Regions from separate parts of the Priestia sp. TSO9 genome, predicted to be linked through region 1. Evidence: riboswitches for the same ligand, from Rfam matches in the RefSeq annotation. Region 1 holds a riboswitch; each other region holds the start of a gene.
What was found. A riboswitch is a leader RNA that binds a small molecule or an ion and turns the genes downstream of it on or off. The one in region 1 is predicted to bind cobalamin.

Region 1 (4,545 bases):
TTTTGAAACATATGGTAAAATAAAAGAAATGAGAGACAAAGGAAGTGTCATAATGACGGAAACTGTTCAGTTAATTAAAAAGCTTGTTTCGATTCCCAGTCCTTCTGGAAATACAGAAAAGGTGATTTCATTTGTCGAAGACTATGTAAAAGAGCTAAATATTCAAACGTATCGCAATCGAAAAGGGGGCTTAGTCGCTACTATTCCCGGTAAAGATACAGATCACCACCGCATGCTGACGGCTCATGTTGATACATTAGGTGCTATGGTAAAAGAAATCAAATCGAGTGGGCGTCTAAAAATCGACCTGATTGGAGGGTTTCGCTACAATTCTATTGAAGGAGAATATTGTGAAATTGAAACTTCATCAGGAGAAGTATTTACAGGAACCATTCTTATGCATCAAACATCTGTTCATGTGTATAAAGATGCAGGGAAAGCTGAGCGGAATCAAGAAAATATAGAAATTCGATTGGATGAAAAAGTACATAGCGCAGAAGATGTTCGCAGCCTTGGAATTGAAGTTGGCGACTTTGTTTCGTTTGATCCTCGTGTAGAAATAACAAAAAGGGGTTTTATTAAATCTCGTCATCTCGATGATAAAGCAAGCGTAGCTTTATTGCTTCAGCTCATGAAAACAATTCAAGAAGAACAGATCGAACTGCCATACACTACGCATTTTCTCATTTCAAATAATGAAGAAATTGGATACGGAGGAAATTCGAATATTACGCCTCAAACAGTAGAATACTTAGCAGTTGATATGGGTGCTATGGGAGATGGACAATCTACTGATGAATACACTGTGTCTATTTGTGTAAAAGATTCAAGCGGCCCATATCATTACGGTTTGAGAAAGCATTTGGTGGAGCTAGCTAAGCAGCATGATATTCAGTACAAATTAGATATTTATCCATTTTACGGATCAGATGCTTCTGCTGCTATTCGTGCGGGACACGATATCGTACACGGCTTAATTGGTCCAGGAATTGATTCTTCTCATGCGTTTGAGAGAACGCATCAAGATTCATTGAATCATACGTATAAGCTTCTCTATTACTATATTCAGTCGAACATGGTTCTGCTTTAAGAAAGGGATATTTAATTAGTGTATTTTTATGCAAAATAAAGAACAGGATGGGATTACGATGTCTGTTCTTTCCTTTCTTAAAAAAGAAGCCAGCTGTCCGGCTTCTTTTTTTTAATAAATACTATATATTTTTTACTGGTGGAGCAATAGGTGATTAAAAAAGCACCTTTTTAAAGAGATACAATACTGCTTAAACCTTTTGTACATTTTGTTCATTTACAGAAGTTAAAATGTTTTTAAATTTTTAAAAGTTTCTTGTGACAAGTTTTGTAGAATGGGTTTTCAAAAGGAAATGGTTTCGTCATAATGTGGATATAGCGATCACTACAATAATCGGAGGCGAATCTTTTCATGTGGGTACTGACGGTATATGCTGGAAAAGAAATGAAAATGTTTGAATTTGAAACTGAAAAGCAGGCGAGAGAAGCTTTTGCCAAAACAAATGGCTGTAAAGTTCTTTCAGAAGTCGTGTATTATAATGATCCTCATTTAACATTGGTAGCTATATAAGTAGAAAAACAAGAGCTGATTTTTTGCTCTTGTTTTTTTATGGCTCTTTATATCCTATAAAAAGAATAGAGTTGAAATAAAAAAAAATGTACGCTATGATATGGTAGTTACTTCTATTATTCTGATAGTTTAAAAGGTTCATATATATCAAACAGCAACAGTAAAGATGCCAAGAAGGCTTAATAGGGAAACTGGTGAAAGACCAGTACTGCCCCCGCAACTGTAAGTGTGGACGAACGAGTATAACCACTGTGGAAGAATCACGGGAAGGTTCTCAAGTAGAATGATACACAAGTCAGGAGACCTGTCTTTATTGTGAAGTTTCTATTTCTCCGGGGAGCGGGAAGGGAAACGTTGGCTTAAAGTGGCATTCGTGTACACTCTTATTCTGACGTTTTACCCGCTCGCATATTAGCGAAGCGGGTTTTTCTCATGTCGCAAAACTACATATCGTGCAAAAAAGGTGCGCAATGTTTACATTGCGTTAAATGGGAAGTCTGGTGTGAAGCCAGCGCGGTACCCGCCACTGTGAAGATGAGCTGATTGCATATGCCACTGTATTCGGGAAGGCGCAATGAAGTGATGAATCGAAGCCAGGAAACCAGCCTTTTTCTAATGCGAAGCTTACCCTACGGGATATAGGTGGAAGTGCAAAAACTTAGTTTGAATTTTTCTGCGCCTCTATCAATGATAGAGGCGCTTTTTTTAGTAAAGGAGCGAATGAGTGTGACGACGTGGAACTTAAATGGAACAAAACATCACGTATTGATTTGTAATGGAAGCAGCTGTATGAGAAAAGGTGGAGAAGAAGCCACCCAAGCTATTCGAAATAAAGTGACGGAACTGGATTTGGATGAAACGGTTCATACAACGCGTACACGCTGTAATGGACGATGCAAAGATGCTCCTGTAGCTATTGTGTATCCTTCAGGAGATTGGTACAAGCAGGTCACTGAAACCGTGGCTCACCGGATTGTCGAAGAACATTTAGCAGGAGGCTGCAGTATAAAGGAATCGCTTATTTATGAATATGATCAAAATGGTTTCGTTTCTCCGGAAAACAGTGACTCCATAGAAGGAATTGACAAAGTAAAAAGTAACGCATAAAGGAGGAGCTAGCATGAAAGGTAAACTGTTAGTTATCGGATTTGGGCCGGGAAGCTTTGAACATATTACACAGCGAGCAAGAGAAGCCATTCAAGAAAGTGATATGATCATCGGTTACAAAACCTATGTGGAATTAATTCAAGGACTGTTAACGAATCAGCAAATTATTAGTACAGGAATGACCGAAGAAGTAAGCCGTGCACAAGAAGCTGTAAAGCAAGCGGAAGCAGGAAAAACCGTGGCTGTCATTTCAAGCGGAGATGCAGGAGTATATGGAATGGCAGGCCTTGTGTATGAAGTGTTGATTGAAAAAGGCTGGAAAAAAGAAACGGGCGTAGAGCTGGAAGTAATTCCTGGCATTTCGGCTATCAATTCATGCGCATCTCTCCTTGGAGCGCCCGTGATGCACGACGCTTGTACAATTAGTTTAAGTGACCACCTTACGCCTTGGGAACTAATTGAAAAAAGAATCGAAGCAGCTGCACAAGCAGATTTTGTAGTGGCTTTTTACAACCCAAAAAGCGGAAGACGAACAAGACAAATTGTTGAAGCACAGAGGATTTTATTAAAGTACCGTTCTCCTGATACGCCTGTTGGTCTTGTGAAAAGCGCTTATCGTGACCGTGAAGAAGTCGTAATGACCAACTTAAAAGACATGTTAAATCATGAAATTGGCATGCTGACTACCGTTGTTGTCGGGAATTCATCTACGTTCTTTTACGACGATTTAATGATTACCCCGCGCGGGTATCAGCGGAAATATACCCTCAACCAAACGGAGCAGCCGCTAAGACCGCATCAGCGACTTCGAAAAGAAGCAGAACCATGGGCTCTCGATCAAGAAGAGACTGTAAAGCAAACAGCTTCAGCTATTGAAGCAGTTCAGACCAAACCAGAAGAACCAGCAACTTCACGAGCTCTTGCAGAAGAAGCGCTTCAAGCAATTTTAGGTGAAACCACTTCTGCGGTCGTACATCAGCCAATAGAGTCAATTTTCGAAGTGGCAGTTAGCCCAGGACTTGCCAATAAGAAATTCACACCTGTTCAAATGACCACACTAGCAGAAGCTGTTGGTGAAAAAGGTACGATGGAGTATACACCTGACCATCAAATCAAACTGCAAATCCCAACGACTCAGCCAGATGTGATTATTAAAAAGCTCCAAGCAGCTTCCTTTTTACTATCTCCGGTCGGAGATGTGTTCACAATCAAAGCGTGTGATTTTTGTGACGGAGAAAAAAGTGATGCTATTCCACATACGGAAGAATTACAAAAACGTCTCGGGGGAATGGACATGCCAAAAGAGCTGAAGCTTGGTATTAATGGATGCGGTATGGCCTGTTATGGTGCTGTTCAAGAAGATATCGGCATTGTCTATAGAAAAGGTGCGTTTGATTTATTTTTAGGAGCTAAAACCGTTGGACGCAATGCGCATTCAGGTCAAATTGTGGCGGAAGGTATAGCGCCCGATGACATTGTTGAAATAGTGGAGAACATTGTCCATGAATATAAAGAAAAAGGTCATCCTAATGAGCGATTTCATAAATTCTTTAAGCGTGTGAAGAACGTTTATGGATTCGACTATCAAGATATAACACCAAAAATAAAAGTAGAACCAGCTCCGTGTGGAGATTAAAAAATAGGAGGGCATTATATGAAATCAGTTTTATTTGTCGGTCATGGAAGCAGAGATCCTGAAGGGAACGATCAAATTCGCGAATTTATTTCGACTATGAAGCATGATTGGGACGCATCTATTTTAGTAGAAACGTGTTTTCTAGAATTTGAACGCCCAAATGTAAGTCAAGGCATTGATACATGTGTGGCAAAAGGAGCAA
Region 2 (4,545 bases), 640 kb from region 1:
TTTCTTTATGTAAATAGCCAAACAGTGTAGGGGGAGTTATGAAAGTGATTGTTACGACTGCTGGTCGAACAAATGAACAGATGATTGTAAAAGCCAAACAAGTAGCCGCTGATTTAAGTATACCTTTTGTAGTAAGAGAGAAGAAATCCGTTGCAGATCTTCAGAATCTTCAAGCTGCAGATGTGCTGGTTGTCGGTAAGAATAGAGTAGAGTTGCACGTTCAAAACGAAGAGGAACCTATTTTTTTTCATCCAAACTCCGCTATGTTTAGAGTGAAGAGATGGCTGCGGGGAGAACGTGATCCGTTTATTGAAGCTGCTGGTTTAGAAAAAGGAATGAGCGTGCTTGACTGTACACTTGGTCTTGCATCGGATAGTATGATGGCGAGCGCAGCGGTAGGGGAAAGCGGGAAAGTTGTCGGACTAGAAGGCAACCGCTATGTAGCTTATTTAGTCAAACAAGGGCTTTTAAATTGGGAAAGTGACGTACAAGAGTTGAACGATGCAATGAAGCGTATAAACGTGGTTCATCAAAATTTTGAAGCGTTTTTGGCGTGTTGTGAAGATAATTCTTTTGATGTTGTCTACTTTGATCCTATGTTTCAAGAGCAAATTGATGAATCGAATGGAATTAACGGTATTAAAGCAATAGCACTTTATACTACGCTGACGCCAATGGCTATACAAGAAGCAAAAAGAGTAGCCAAACAAAAGATCGTGCTAAAAGATCATTGGAAAAGCACTCGTTTTGAAGAACATGGATTTACCGTACAAAAACGAAAAACATCAAAATTTCATTACGGGACAATTGATATACAATAATAAACAAAAAAGTAAAATGAATCCCGATCATTGAAAAGACTTCCAAAACCTTTTAGGGATTAAAAAGTTTTGGAAGTTTTTTTTATGAATTTCATCTAAAGTTCATAAAAGTATGATATATTTTTGAACATAAAAATACTTTTGTGTTTAAGCATCCAGCAAAAAAGGAATATCTTGTATAGGTTTCCGCTCGGTGTGACAAGCTCAAACAGAAGAAGGAAGGTGCTAACTAAAAAGTCGTCGAATGCCCGTAGGCAGCATAAATGAATAAGCAAATATAGGTAAAAAATTAATAAGTATGTTACAATACCTAGTGAGTTATAACAATGAATTTTACGATATGAAAAGACCATATGGGAAAAGATGAGAAAGGAAAGATACGAATGCCTAGATGGATAAAAAGAATGCTAATTGTATTTATTACAGTATTTACATTTGGGCTTGTCACTCCACCAGAATATTTATACGTTGATGATGCAAAAGCGGACAAGCAACATAAAGCAGGGTATGTAAGAGAAACAACTCCTGTCACAGCTGTTATAGAAGATATTCATTTGCCATATGAAGAACCAAAATATGAAGACGTTTCATCATTTGTTACGTATGCAATGGAATCAGCTGAAAAACAGTCAGTGGAAAAATTCGGAACAAAAATTGGACCTGTCATTGAAGATGAATTTCGTCAAGCAGTGTTACCTAAAATTGAAGAAGTGCTGACCGACATTGGCACTGAGCGTGAACAGTCGATTCAGAATCTCGAGATAAGCGAGCATCCTGCTGCTGGCTACGGTGAAAAGATTTTCCATGTATATGACCGGGAAACCGGTCAGGACTTAATACGATTTCATGTACGGCGTGAAAATCCTCCAAAAGATGGATACTGGTTTAATTTTCACTATCATGCGGCTGCAGATAATTTTCAGAAGCATTATGATTTAGGGAAAATTTATTGGAACCGAAACATGCCGCCTAAATGGTTTAGCTGATAATAGACACAACATTCTGTGATTTCGAAATGTTAGCTTTTTTAAGCTAGCATTTTTTTACGTCTAAAACCGTTATGGTCTAAATAAGCTGAAACATTAGCACAACGATAAAAAAATCGTTTATAATGAAGTCAGACTTCTTACCATAGAATAGGGAGAAGGAACGAATAGATGCTGGAGGTAACACAATGAAACAATTTACGGAAGAAAAACAATTTCGCGAACAAATTAAGAACGAAACACTAAGCGTTGGGATTTTTACGACAACGTGGTGTCCTGATTGCAAACGTTTGGATATGTTCATTGATGAAATCGTTGACGAAAATACAGATAAAGCATGGTTTAAAATTGACAAGGATGAGTTTGAAGAACTTTCTGCTGAAAACAATGTAATGGGTATTCCTTCTCTTCTTGTATATAAAAACGGTGAAAAAATTGCACACTTGCACAGTGCAAATGCTAAAACGCCTGAAGCGGTCCGTGAATTTTTAGCAACTCTTTAATTCCCTAAGCTGCGAGAGCATTCTTGCAGCTTTTTTTTGTGAGAATGGCTATTTCCATTTTTCCATGAGTGGGGTATACTAGGACAAGTGAATAATCGTAAAGCAATAAGGTCTCAATTTAAAGATTGAGTGAAAAGGGAAGTCTGGTGAAAAGCCAGCGCGGTCCCGCCACTGTAAGCGCTTTGTGCGTAAGTCAGGAGACCTGCCTTATTGTTAGCTGTGAAACCTTCGAGGAAGGGTGAAGCAGGGTAATGAACATACATATCAAGTATAGTGAACGGATTCTTTTCCTGCTTATCTTGACGTTACCTGCTTTGCTTTCAATTGAAAGTAAAGCTTTTTTATTTTGAAGCTGCCTGCGAGCAGTATACATAGTCAAAGCGGAAAAACGGGATAGCGCTGCTTTTTGCATGATCATTTGCTTTTTCTTTAACGTGGAGGTTTCGTATTCACAATGAACAATATATAGGGGGAGTATTTAGATGAAAAAATGGCTTTCGTATTCCATTATTGCACTGTTAGTCATCGTACTTGCTGCATGCGGTGCAGGCAGCCAAAGCAACAGTGATAAAAAAACGAAGCAAGATACAGCACAAACGTCACAAGCTGCATTTCCTGTGAAGGTAAAAGACGCGCGTGATAAAGAAATTACGTTGAAAAAACAGCCTAAGAAAATTGTTTCACTAATGCCAAGTAATACGGAGATTGTATATGCCCTTGGCCTTGAAAAAGAATTAGTAGGTGTCACAAGCAACGATGATTATCCTAAAAGCGTAAAGAAAAAAGCGCAGGTAGGAGATATGAACGTTAATGCAGAAAAAGTTATTGCTTTAAATCCTGATTTAGTGCTGGCACACGCTTCAAGTATGGGCGTTTCGGATGAAGTATTTAAACAAATTGAAAGTGCGGGGATTCCGGTATTTGTTGTAAAAGATTCAACAACGTTTGATACGGTTTATGATTCTATTACCCAAATCGGTAAATTAACGGGTAAAACAAAAGAAGCTAATCAAACAATTAAAGACATGAAAGAAAAAGTAGCTTCAATTGAGAAAAAAGCAAAAACGATTTCAAAAGAAGATCGTAAAAAAGTATGGATAGAGGTATCAGGAGCTCCTGAGATTTATACAACAGGAAAAGGTACGTTCATGAACGAAATGCTTACTATGATCGGTGCTGATAACGTAGCGGCTAGTGAAAAGGGTTGGGTTAAGTTTTCTGAAGAGCAAGTTGTTAAGTTAAACCCTGACGATATTATCGCAACGTATGATGCAGACAAAAATGAGATTATGAAGCGTCCCGCTTGGAGCAGCATGACTGCTGTAAAAGAGGGTAACATCGAGAAGGTTGATCAAAACAAAATCAACCGCTTAGGACCTCGTATTGTAGATGGCTTAGAGGACTTAGCAAAAGCAGTATACCCTGAGGTGTACAATAAATAAGAAGAGGGACCATATTCCAGTTCGAATTGAAAAGGGGATTGGTCCCTTTTCACATCTTAAAATTGAAGAACGGCCTGAGCTTTTAATCATGAAAACCGAGACTTCTTATAAAACATACAGCTCAGGGGTTTTAGGAACAGGCATTACGGAAACGGACACCTTTTACAATCGATTTGTTCACAAAGACTATTATTCAGATACTCCTTCTTTGGAGTATGAGCAATATTTGATGAAAGAAAATGTGCGCCATGAGCAAATCGTAGGGTTGATGACAGCCGTTTGGTTAAAAGAAAGAGCGGTTTACTGTTATGAAGGCTACGGAGTAAGAGTAGCTTCCGTGATAACGGCTGGAGTAGGAAACGCAGTAGATATTATAGCTGACGAAGCTGTCCCGTTCTATTCCTCTCCCGGTACAATTAATATGTTTTTTTTCGTGGAAGGTACGCTTACGGATGCAGCGTTTTTACAGCTTTTTATTGCGGCCACAGAAGCTAAAACAAAAACGCTGTCACAGCTGGGTGTCATAGATCCGGCTACAAAGACGATTGCTACGGGAACATCTACGGACAGCATCTCAGTTGCAGCGTCTCAGCAAGGACCATTATATGAATATGCAGGCTCTATGACCGCTTTAGGGCAAGCGGTAGCCAAGCTGGTGAAAATAAGCTTAGAGCAGGGACTTAAGGGAAAGAGGTGAAGAAGTGAGTATTACACAAGCGATAATTGCACACATGACGGCCATGACGATTGCTTTACTAATTGACCGAATTATAGGCGACCCTGAAAATTGGCC
Region 3 (4,545 bases), on a different contig from region 1:
GAATTTGACGCTTCATGAACGTTCTGAAAAGTTATTAAAGCAAAGAATTAAACAATTAAACCCGAGAGATCCATTTAACTTTGTTTTTATGGGAGACAGCAGAGGTGACGGACCAAACGATGATTGTTTCACGATGAGCGGTGAATTTGAGCTTGTGTTAAAAAAGGCGGTAGAATTGAACCCGCTGTTTATTATTCATGGGGGAGACACCGTCTATACAGGGAAAAAAGAGTATTTGGAGCATTTTGTTAAAGTTGTTGAAAGAATCGCACCAAACATTCCTATGTTTGTATGCGTAGGGAATCATGATGAACTGTACCTTGATGAAAGCAATCTCGAAAACTTCAGAGCCACTATCGGAAAAGTACACTGGGTCATTGATATTCCTGTCTTTAACTTCCGGTGCATCGCATTAAATAATGTCATCAGTCCCAAAAACAAAATATATGGATTTACAGATAGAGAGCTTCATTATTTAGAACAGCAGCTAGAGGGTGCTCCTCGTAATACCGTTATAGCCATGCATGCACAGCCAAATATCGGTCGGTGGACAAACCTTGAAGGGTTTCCTGTAACGACTCCTCAAAGTCAAGAATTTTTTGATTTAATTCAAGAACACCGCGTGAAAAAAGTGTTAGTCAGCCACGTGCATGCGTATGACGAGCAGTTTATTAGAAAAAATAGAAACGGGTCGTTTACGCTTGGAAGAGGCACTGATTTTGTATTGTCAGGAGGCGCCGGTGCTCCCCTTGATTTTGAGCCGCCTTTAATTTTAAATAATTATAATTTTACAGAGTTTTTTGTAAGCAGGTACGACATTTTAGGTCCTCTTCTTTGGAAGGATTTTGGAGGACCTCGAAGAAATTGTTTGTAAAAACAAGAAAGTAGAAAGCTAGGTTCAAAAAAAGAGGCTGGAACAAAAGGGTTTTGGACGAAGTGAAACGAATCATCGATCAAGATGTGTGATTAGTGGTTCGCTTTTTTGTTAGGGTAAACGTAGGTTTCATGTGTATAGGTCTTTCTAGCAGGTGATTGGAGGACAAGACGAAGACTCCTGCGGGAAAAGCGGAACAGGTGAGACCCCACAGGAACGTATGTGACGAGGAGGCTCAGCGACCGCCCGCGGAAAGCGAAGTCTTGTACGGAAATCAACAGCGGTGTCAAAAGTGATTCAGCTCATGTACCCATTTGTCTTTAGATTAGATTCATTTCGTGATGTCTCAACCTCTTTTGGAAAACCGTACGAAACCTTGTAGCAGAAGGCTCAGTCAAACGTTATAATAGATAATGAATGATGATATATTCTCTATATTTGTCATATATTTGTATTACATATGTAATTGAAGAAAAACATTCACTTGATATACTGTTTAATGACTTAACTTTATCTTAAAATTTACAGTGAAATGCCTGTTTATAGAGGCTTAGAACATACACAGCAAATGGAGGAGCAATCATGGCAAATGAAAAGATGCAAGAAGGACTTGATCGTTTTATCAAGGAAGATTTAAATGACCTTTTAGGTAGACTGTTCCCCCTAATGGACCGGGAGTGTGCCGAAGAAAAAAGAAAGCTTATCGAAACAGCGGTAGAGTACATTTATTCGTCAGGATATCACCAGGGAGCAAAAGATTTAATCGAAACACATCGAAAAGATGATTACAAATTATTAAGGCAAAAATTAGCGTCAACGCCTCCTGAAAACTGATTTTTTAAAAAAATTTTTGACAACATAAATCTAAGGTGTTAAGATGACTCTACATTCAAAATATTATAAACAATTAAAACTCTTATTGAGAGAGGCGGAGGGACTGGCCCTGTGAAGCCCGGCAACCATTTAACATTTTTGTTGAAAAGGTGCTACATCCTGCAAAGCGTACAGCTTTGAAAAATAAGAGAGGATTTCATAGATACTATGCCTCTCTATTCATGATAGAGAGGCTTTTTATTTTATGTGAATATGTTTTGAATGAACAATTTTATAAAAATGCATCAGGTGCTGTGTAACGAATGTATGCAGCTTAAAAGGGAAGACCGGTGAAAAGCCGGCGCGGTCCCGCCACTGTAATGGGGAGCAACTTATTAACCACTGTTTCATATTGAAATGGGAAGGGATAGGAAGCGATGAACCTAAGTCAGGAGACCTGCCTGTTGTATGCACTTAAGCTCTACGGGATATAGAGAGGAGTGAGGAATACGTGTTGAGAAAAACAGGATATCTCAACTTTAGTTAAGTATGCGTATCATCTCTCTTTTCATTTCGAAAAGAGAGATTTTTTAGTTTATCGATAAAAAATATACAGGGAGTGGAAAAAATGAGCAGTGTAAAAAGTTCAAACTTAGGTTATCCAAGAATTGGTGAAAAACGAGAATGGAAAAAAGCGCTTGAGCAGTTTTGGGCAGGAAAACTAGAGAAAGATATCTTTTTGCAGGAAATTGAAGCTCTTCGTCTAGTGAATCTGAAAAAACAGCGTGACGCAGGGATTGAATTAATTCCAGTCGGCGATTTTAGCTTATACGATCATGTGCTAGATACAGCGACTATGTTTGGTCTAGTGCCAAAGCGCTTTGATTATGACGGAGGACCGGTATCGCTTGAAACGTATTTTGACATCGCGCGAGGAACAAAAGGTGCGGTAGCCTCTACGATGACAAAATGGTTTAACACAAATTATCACTACATCGTACCAGAGCTTGACAAATGTACGCCCGCACTTGTAGAAAATCGCCCGCTTCAATTTTACAAAGAAGCAAAACAGAAGCTGAATATTGAAGGCAAGCCCGTTATTTTAGGTCCAGTAACATTTGTGAAGCTGTCAAAAGGATATAAAAAAAGTGAGTTTAAAGAAGTAGTTGAACAATTTGTTCCGCTTTATGCAACTATCTTAGCGGAGCTGCAGGCAGAAGGAGTAGAGTGGGTACAAATAGATGAGCCGGTTTTAGCTACAACGCTATCAAAAGAAGACCTGGCACTGTACACAGAAGTCTATCAAACTTTGAAGGAAGCGTCACCGAATGTAAAAGTCATTTTGCAAACGTATTTTGACAGCGTTGATCACTACAAAGAAGTTGTGTCTCTTCCTGTTGAAGGAATCGGTTTAGACTTTGTGCATGACCGAGGCGAAAATCTCACGGCTCTTAATAAATATGGTTTTCCAACTGATAAAGTGCTGGCAGCAGGAGTGATTGACGGACGAAACATTTGGCGTGAAAATTTGGACGAACAGCTTTTAACGATCAGTGAAATTGAAAAAGCCGTATCAAAAGACCGTTTGATTCTGCAGCCTTCATCAAGTTTATTACATGTTCCTGTCACGGTGAAAAGCGAAAAAACCATTGAGCCAATTCTAAAAAACGCACTGTCTTTTGCAGATGAAAAGCTGAAGGAAATCACGCTTTTAACAAAAGCGGTGCAGCAAGGAAAAGAAGCAATAGAAGAAGAAATAAGCGTAAACAAACAGGCAATTCAAGCATTAAATGGATCATCTTTTCGAAATCATCAAGACGTGCAAAAAGAGCTGAAGCAGCTGCATAGCTATAAAGCAGAGCGACAAGCGCCGTTTGACGTACGTCAGCGCGTTCAGCAAGAAGCTTTTCAACTGCCGCTTCTTCCAACGACAACGATTGGAAGCTTTCCGCAAACAAAAGAAGTGCGAAAAGAGCGTCTAAAATGGCGTAAAGGCGAGTTAAGCGATGAAGCATATGAAGCGTACATTAACGAGGAAATAAAAAAATGGATCGAAATTCAAGAAAACATCGGCTTAGATGTCCTTGTGCACGGAGAGTTTGAGCGTACGGACATGGTCGAATACTTCGGTGAGAAATTAGGAGGCTTTCAGTTTACGAAGTTTGGCTGGGTGCAATCTTACGGTTCTCGCTGCGTGAAGCCGCCGCTTATTTACGGAGATGTATCGTACGAGCAGGCGATGACGATCAAAGAAACGGTCTACGCACAGTCTTTAACCAATAAGCCGGTTAAAGGAATGCTGACGGGTCCGATTACGATTTTAAACTGGTCGTTTGTGCGTGATGATATCCCGCGCTACGACGTGGCAAATCAAATTGCGCTTGCTCTTAGAAAAGAAGTAGAAGCACTTGAAAGTCAGGGCATCTCGATGATTCAAGTAGATGAACCGGCGCTGCGTGAAGGACTGCCGTTAAAACGAGAAAACTGGGACAGCTACTTAAACGCTGCGGTGTATGCGTTCAAGCTAGCCACGGTATCGGTGCAAAACGAGACGCAAATTCACACCCATATGTGCTATTCAGAATTTGAAGAGATTATTGATGCAATCAAAGCGCTTGATGCCGACGTGATTTCTATTGAAACATCTAAAAGCCACGGTGAACTAATTTATGCGTTTGAAAAACATACGTACAATCAAGGAATCGGACTTGGCGTATATGATATCCACAGCCCGCGCGTACCGAAGCTTGAAGAGCTTCAGCGAAACATTGACCGCGCTCTGCAAGTACTTGATCCTGCATTATTTTGGATTAATCCCGACTGCGGCCTTAAAACAAGAGGAATCAGCGAGACGGTTG
Region 4 (4,545 bases), on a different contig from region 1:
ATATCTAATCGCTCTTTGATAAAAGGGCTTCTGCTTGGATCAAGTTTAACGGCACTTTTTATGATAGGTTTCTCAGTTTCAATGTCAAAAAGAGAGCGTCTCTCTAATTGACATAGTGAGAGTTCCTCTTCGCTGCATGCGTATGTGTAGATATACTGAGGCAGCTGCGTATGGTTATTCAATATTGTATCATCCTTTATCGTATCTAATTATCCTTCTTCTCAAACAATAGCGAGAAAAGAAGAGAAAAGCAACGAATTTAAATATATTTGGCCGTGAATACTAAATTGAAGCGCTACATAGTCCACTTATTTGACAAAACATGCTAAAATAACTGGTGATAACCTGCATGTGCTGCTGTCTATACAAAAGAACTGGATCAAGGTTTCTCAAAAATCATTTACACACTGCTGACATTTTGATGAATAGGAGAGGCTGCGTGATGTCTAAAAGTGATCATGAAAAGCAACAGATGAGTCGGGCTGATATGAAAAAAAAAGCCAAAACATCCTCGCAAAACCTTGTGATGAACGTACTCATTGCCATTGTATCTGTATGTATTTTAGCTCTTATTATAAATGTTTTTGTACTAATGAAATGAGCCGTTATGCTGCTCATTTCTTTTTAGTAGGTTCAGCTTTTATTGAAGCGTTTGAGGTCTCTTTCACGAGAGAGCACATTGTGAATAGCATATCTTTTTTTAACAAATGATAGTTGTGATATGATGAGGCAATAATATATTAGACAAAAAGCTGGAGGTTACTTAGTGTGCCATTACTTAGATTTGATGTAATAGAAGGAAGAGATGAAAAAGAGTTAAAAACATTACTAGACGCTGCTCACCGAGCGATGCTAGAAGCCTTTGGCGTCCCGGAGCGCGACCGTTATCAAATTGTACATCAGCATCCTGCTCATGAAATGATTATTGAAGATACAGGTCTTGGCTTTGAGAGAAGCAAGGATTTGGTTATTATAAGTGTAACGAGTAAACAGCGAACAGAAGAGCAAAAGCAAGCTCTTTACAGATTAATTGTAAAAGAGCTTGGAGAGAGCTGCGGCATTCAGCCAAACGACATTATGATTTCGATTGTTGAAAACGGTAATGCTGACTGGAGCTTTGGCATGGGAGAGGCTCAATTCTTAACTGGGAAATTATAAAACGGTTTATTATCTAGAGAAGCCCTTATTTCTAAGGGCTTTTTCTCATTTTGTCTATAAAAATATTATTCTCTTAGTCACATCTTACTCAAAATTAAATACAGACATCTGTCAAATGAATGATACAATAAGCTTATATGCCATTTTGAGTGGAAAAACCATAAAAGAGTTCGGCGTACTAATTTTAGAACAACAATAAATTTACATAAAGATGTAAAGATTTAAAGGTTAAAAGAGAAGTGTATAAAATCTGTAAAACAAAAGAACAGTTACGCGTTAAACATAGGAGTAAAAGGTTCTTCACGTGTTTTTTCGGATAATAAGAGAAAGTAATTTTGATCATTGAGGAGGAACTTAGAATGTTTGGATTTGATGCAGATGTATCGCCGTTAGTGCGAATTAAAGTAATTGGGGTTGGCGGTGGAGGAAATAACACCGTTAACCGTATGATTGAACACGGTGTCCAAGGAGTAGAATTTATCGCCGTTAATACGGATGCTCAGGCGCTTAACTTATCTAAAGCAGATGTGAAAATGCAGATTGGTGCGGCCTTAACGCGAGGATTAGGTGCAGGAGCTAATCCAGAAGTAGGAAGAGAAGCAGCCGAAGAAAGCAGAGAACAAATTCAAGAAGTACTGCAAGGCGCAGACATGGTATTCGTAACAGCTGGCATGGGCGGAGGAACCGGTACTGGAGCAGCTCCGGTTATTGCCCAAATTGCCCGTGAACTAAATGCTTTAACAATTGGAGTAGTCACTCGCCCGTTCAAGTTTGAAGGAAATAAACGTACGAAGCAAGCAGTAGGGGGTATTACTGCGATGAATGAATCGGTAGATACCCTTATTGTGATTCCAAACGACCGCTTGCTTGAAATTGTCGATAAAAAGACGCCTATGCTTGAAGCATTCCGTGAAGCAGATAATGTTCTTCGCCAAGGTATTCAAGGTATTTCAGATTTAATCGCTGTTCCGGGGCTGATTAACCTTGACTTTGCTGATGTAAAAACAATCATGTCTAATCAAGGATTTGCGCTTATGGGTATCGGACGAGCTTCCGGATCAGACCGGGCAATTGAAGCAGCAAAAAAAGCCATTTCTAGTCCGCTGCTAGATGCATCGATTGATGGAGCAAGAGGCGTGCTGTTGAACATTACGAGCGGCAGCAGCTTGAGTCTTTACGAAGTACAGGAAGCAGCAGATATTGTCACGTCTGCTTCTGATCAGGACTTAAATATGATTTTTGGATCTGTGATTAATGAAGATTTAAAGGACGAAATGATGGTAACCGTTATTGCCACTGGATTTGATGATGAAGATGTTTCACCATCAGCTTCTACTTCTAGAGTTTCAAGAGCACGCTACTAAATTAAATAACCAGCTTTTATGGTGGCAATTGTTTTTCAATTGCCTTAAAAGGGAATCCGGTGCAAATCCGGAGCGGTCCCGCCACTGTAACAAGGAGCCTTATGTCAAAAAGCCACTGTCTATTTAGAGACGGGAAGGCGGTATAAGGCAATGACTTGAAGCCAGGAGACCTGCCATAAATCTCAGCACACAATAACCTACGAGGATAGGGAGGTGTTTTGGCAGAATCAAAAATAAGATAAACAAGGGATACGTTTATCTGAATTTGTTGTGAAGACAAGCACTTCTTTTTAGAAGTGCTTTTTTTTGTATTAAAATAGAAGGTGGGAAAATCAATGATAAATAATAAAAAGCTCGTATCTATGATATTTCTTGTGTTACTTTGCCTCACTGCTTGCGCTCCTAATGAAGAGAGCATAAGTATAAAAGAAAGAAAGAAAACGGATAAAAGTGTGACGTTTTTATTTAATTTTACATCTGCAACGCTTGATCCTCATACCGACGATAATTATACAGCAGTTCGTGCGGGAGTAGGGGAGACGCTTGTTAAAATCAGCGACGATTTAAAAATAAAGCCTTGGCTTGCTGAAAAGTGGGAAACGAAAGATAACGGCCTTACATGGACATTTATGATAAGAAAGAACATCACGTTTCAAAATGGAAAAGCGCTGGATGCAAATGCTGTTAAGTCTTCTCTTCAAAGAACGATAGATCAAAGTTATGCGATGAAAAACACTTTAAATATTAAAGAAATGAAATCGAACGGTCATGCGCTGACAATTACATTAAAAGAACCAATGCCTAAATTCCCTTCTGAGTTAGTGCATCCAAACACAGCTATTATAGATGTTGATGTTTCTAATATAGCTAAGAAGCCCATTGGTACAGGTCCATTTCACGTTTTGACTTTCGATCAAGGAAATCAAGTGAAGTTAGAAAGATATGAACATTATTGGAATGGAAAAGTGAAATTGAAAAATGCGATCTTTGCATTTAACGAAGATGCAAATGCGCGAGTTGCAGCTCTTCAGTCCGGGACAGCCGATATTATTTATCGGCCGCCTTTAGAAAGCTTGAGCACTTTACAAGCGAATTCGTCTTTCAAAGTAAGCGGAGTACCTAGTGTGCGTACTCATTTATTGCTTTATAACCAAACCAATGACGCATTAAAAGACGAAAATGTAAGAAAAGCTATCGATACCTTATTGAACCGAAAAGAAATTGTCAGCAGCATAATGAACAATCAAGCGGCAGCGGCTCGAGGTCCATTTTTATCTCAATTTCCTTTTGCTGATAATACTGCTAACGAGCAAAGAGGTATGACATCTGCTAAAAAATATTTAGAGAAAGCAGGCTATCAAATCAAAAATGACAAAGCAATCAAAAATGGAAAGCCACTATCGCTCTCTCTTGTCACATACAGCTCTCTGCCAGAACTGCCTTTAATTGCTCAGCTTATACAGTCTAATGCCAAAGAGTTAGGAATTTCTATTAAAATTCACCTAGTTGAAGATAGCGATGAATATGTAATGGCAAAAGATGATTGGGATTTAGCATTGTACAGCCTTATCACAGCACCTAGAGGGGATGCCAGCTATTATTTAAGCACGAACTATTTGCCGGGCGGTGGTTTAAATGCCAGTCGAATTAATGACGATACGCTAACAAAAATGATAGAACAGTTAAATTCAACCGTAGATGACGCAAAACGAAATCAGCTAGCCAAGCAAGCAACCGCTTTGATTAATAGAAAAATGCTGACATCATCGATTGTACATCCAAACATTGTTGTTGCTTATAATCAACAAGTGAAAAATTGGACAACAAATCCCAGTGAGTATTATATGCTGACTCAGCATTTAGACGTAACGCCGTAGTCAATATTGTTGTTCCTATAGGAAAACGAGAAAGTATACAATGATAGAAAAAAGGATGTGACAGTAAACGTGCAAGAAGTACAAATGTATCAAATTAAAGAAGTAACAGAAAAAGATGCGGAAGTGGTTCAGTTTGTCATGAATAT

Region 2: it holds a riboswitch for cobalamin, as region 1 does, so the genes downstream of both, LJC66_RS10020 (ABC transporter substrate-binding protein) here and LJC66_RS13275 ((2Fe-2S) ferredoxin domain-containing protein) in region 1, are expected to answer to the same signal.
Region 3: it holds a riboswitch for cobalamin, as region 1 does, so the genes downstream of both, metE (5-methyltetrahydropteroyltriglutamate--homocysteine S-methyltransferase) here and LJC66_RS13275 ((2Fe-2S) ferredoxin domain-containing protein) in region 1, are expected to answer to the same signal.
Region 4: it holds a riboswitch for cobalamin, as region 1 does, so the genes downstream of both, nikA (nickel ABC transporter substrate-binding protein) here and LJC66_RS13275 ((2Fe-2S) ferredoxin domain-containing protein) in region 1, are expected to answer to the same signal.

Annotation. Positions count from the first base shown of each region.
Region 1 covers NZ_JAJEKD010000013.1:992,529-997,073, reverse strand. The annotation lists gene LJC66_RS13285 (M42 family metallopeptidase) at 53-1,090, shown strand; gene LJC66_RS13280 (hypothetical protein) at 1,442-1,600, shown strand; cobalamin riboswitch at 1,748-1,926, shown strand; cobalamin riboswitch at 2,045-2,224, shown strand; gene LJC66_RS13275 ((2Fe-2S) ferredoxin domain-containing protein) at 2,327-2,707, shown strand; gene cobJ (precorrin-3B C(17)-methyltransferase) at 2,721-4,343, shown strand; gene LJC66_RS13265 (sirohydrochlorin chelatase) at 4,362-4,545, shown strand, end outside.
Region 2 covers NZ_JAJEKD010000013.1:354,081-358,625, forward strand. The annotation lists gene LJC66_RS10005 (class I SAM-dependent methyltransferase) at 45-821, shown strand; gene LJC66_RS10010 (YpjP family protein) at 1,205-1,807, shown strand; gene LJC66_RS10015 (thioredoxin family protein) at 1,996-2,310, shown strand; cobalamin riboswitch at 2,402-2,534, shown strand; gene LJC66_RS10020 (ABC transporter substrate-binding protein) at 2,793-3,752, shown strand; gene LJC66_RS10025 (adenosylcobinamide amidohydrolase) at 3,841-4,449, shown strand; gene cbiB (adenosylcobinamide-phosphate synthase CbiB) at 4,454-4,545, shown strand, end outside.
Region 3 covers NZ_JAJEKD010000015.1:650,048-654,592, reverse strand. The annotation lists gene LJC66_RS18445 (metallophosphoesterase family protein) at 1-874, shown strand, start outside; partial or broken gene LJC66_RS27980 (hypothetical protein) at 1,029-1,256, shown strand; gene LJC66_RS18440 (hypothetical protein) at 1,457-1,708, shown strand; SAM riboswitch class I at 1,788-1,898, shown strand; cobalamin riboswitch at 1,978-2,166, shown strand; gene metE (5-methyltetrahydropteroyltriglutamate--homocysteine S-methyltransferase) at 2,316-4,545, shown strand, end outside.
Region 4 covers NZ_JAJEKD010000008.1:33,569-38,113, forward strand. The annotation lists gene LJC66_RS02350 (TRM11 family SAM-dependent methyltransferase) at 1-182, opposite strand, end outside; gene LJC66_RS02355 (hypothetical protein) at 443-601, shown strand; gene LJC66_RS02360 (tautomerase family protein) at 769-1,158, shown strand; gene ftsZ (cell division protein FtsZ) at 1,518-2,522, shown strand; cobalamin riboswitch at 2,525-2,714, shown strand; gene nikA (nickel ABC transporter substrate-binding protein) at 2,858-4,399, shown strand; gene LJC66_RS02375 (GNAT family N-acetyltransferase) at 4,469-4,545, shown strand, end outside.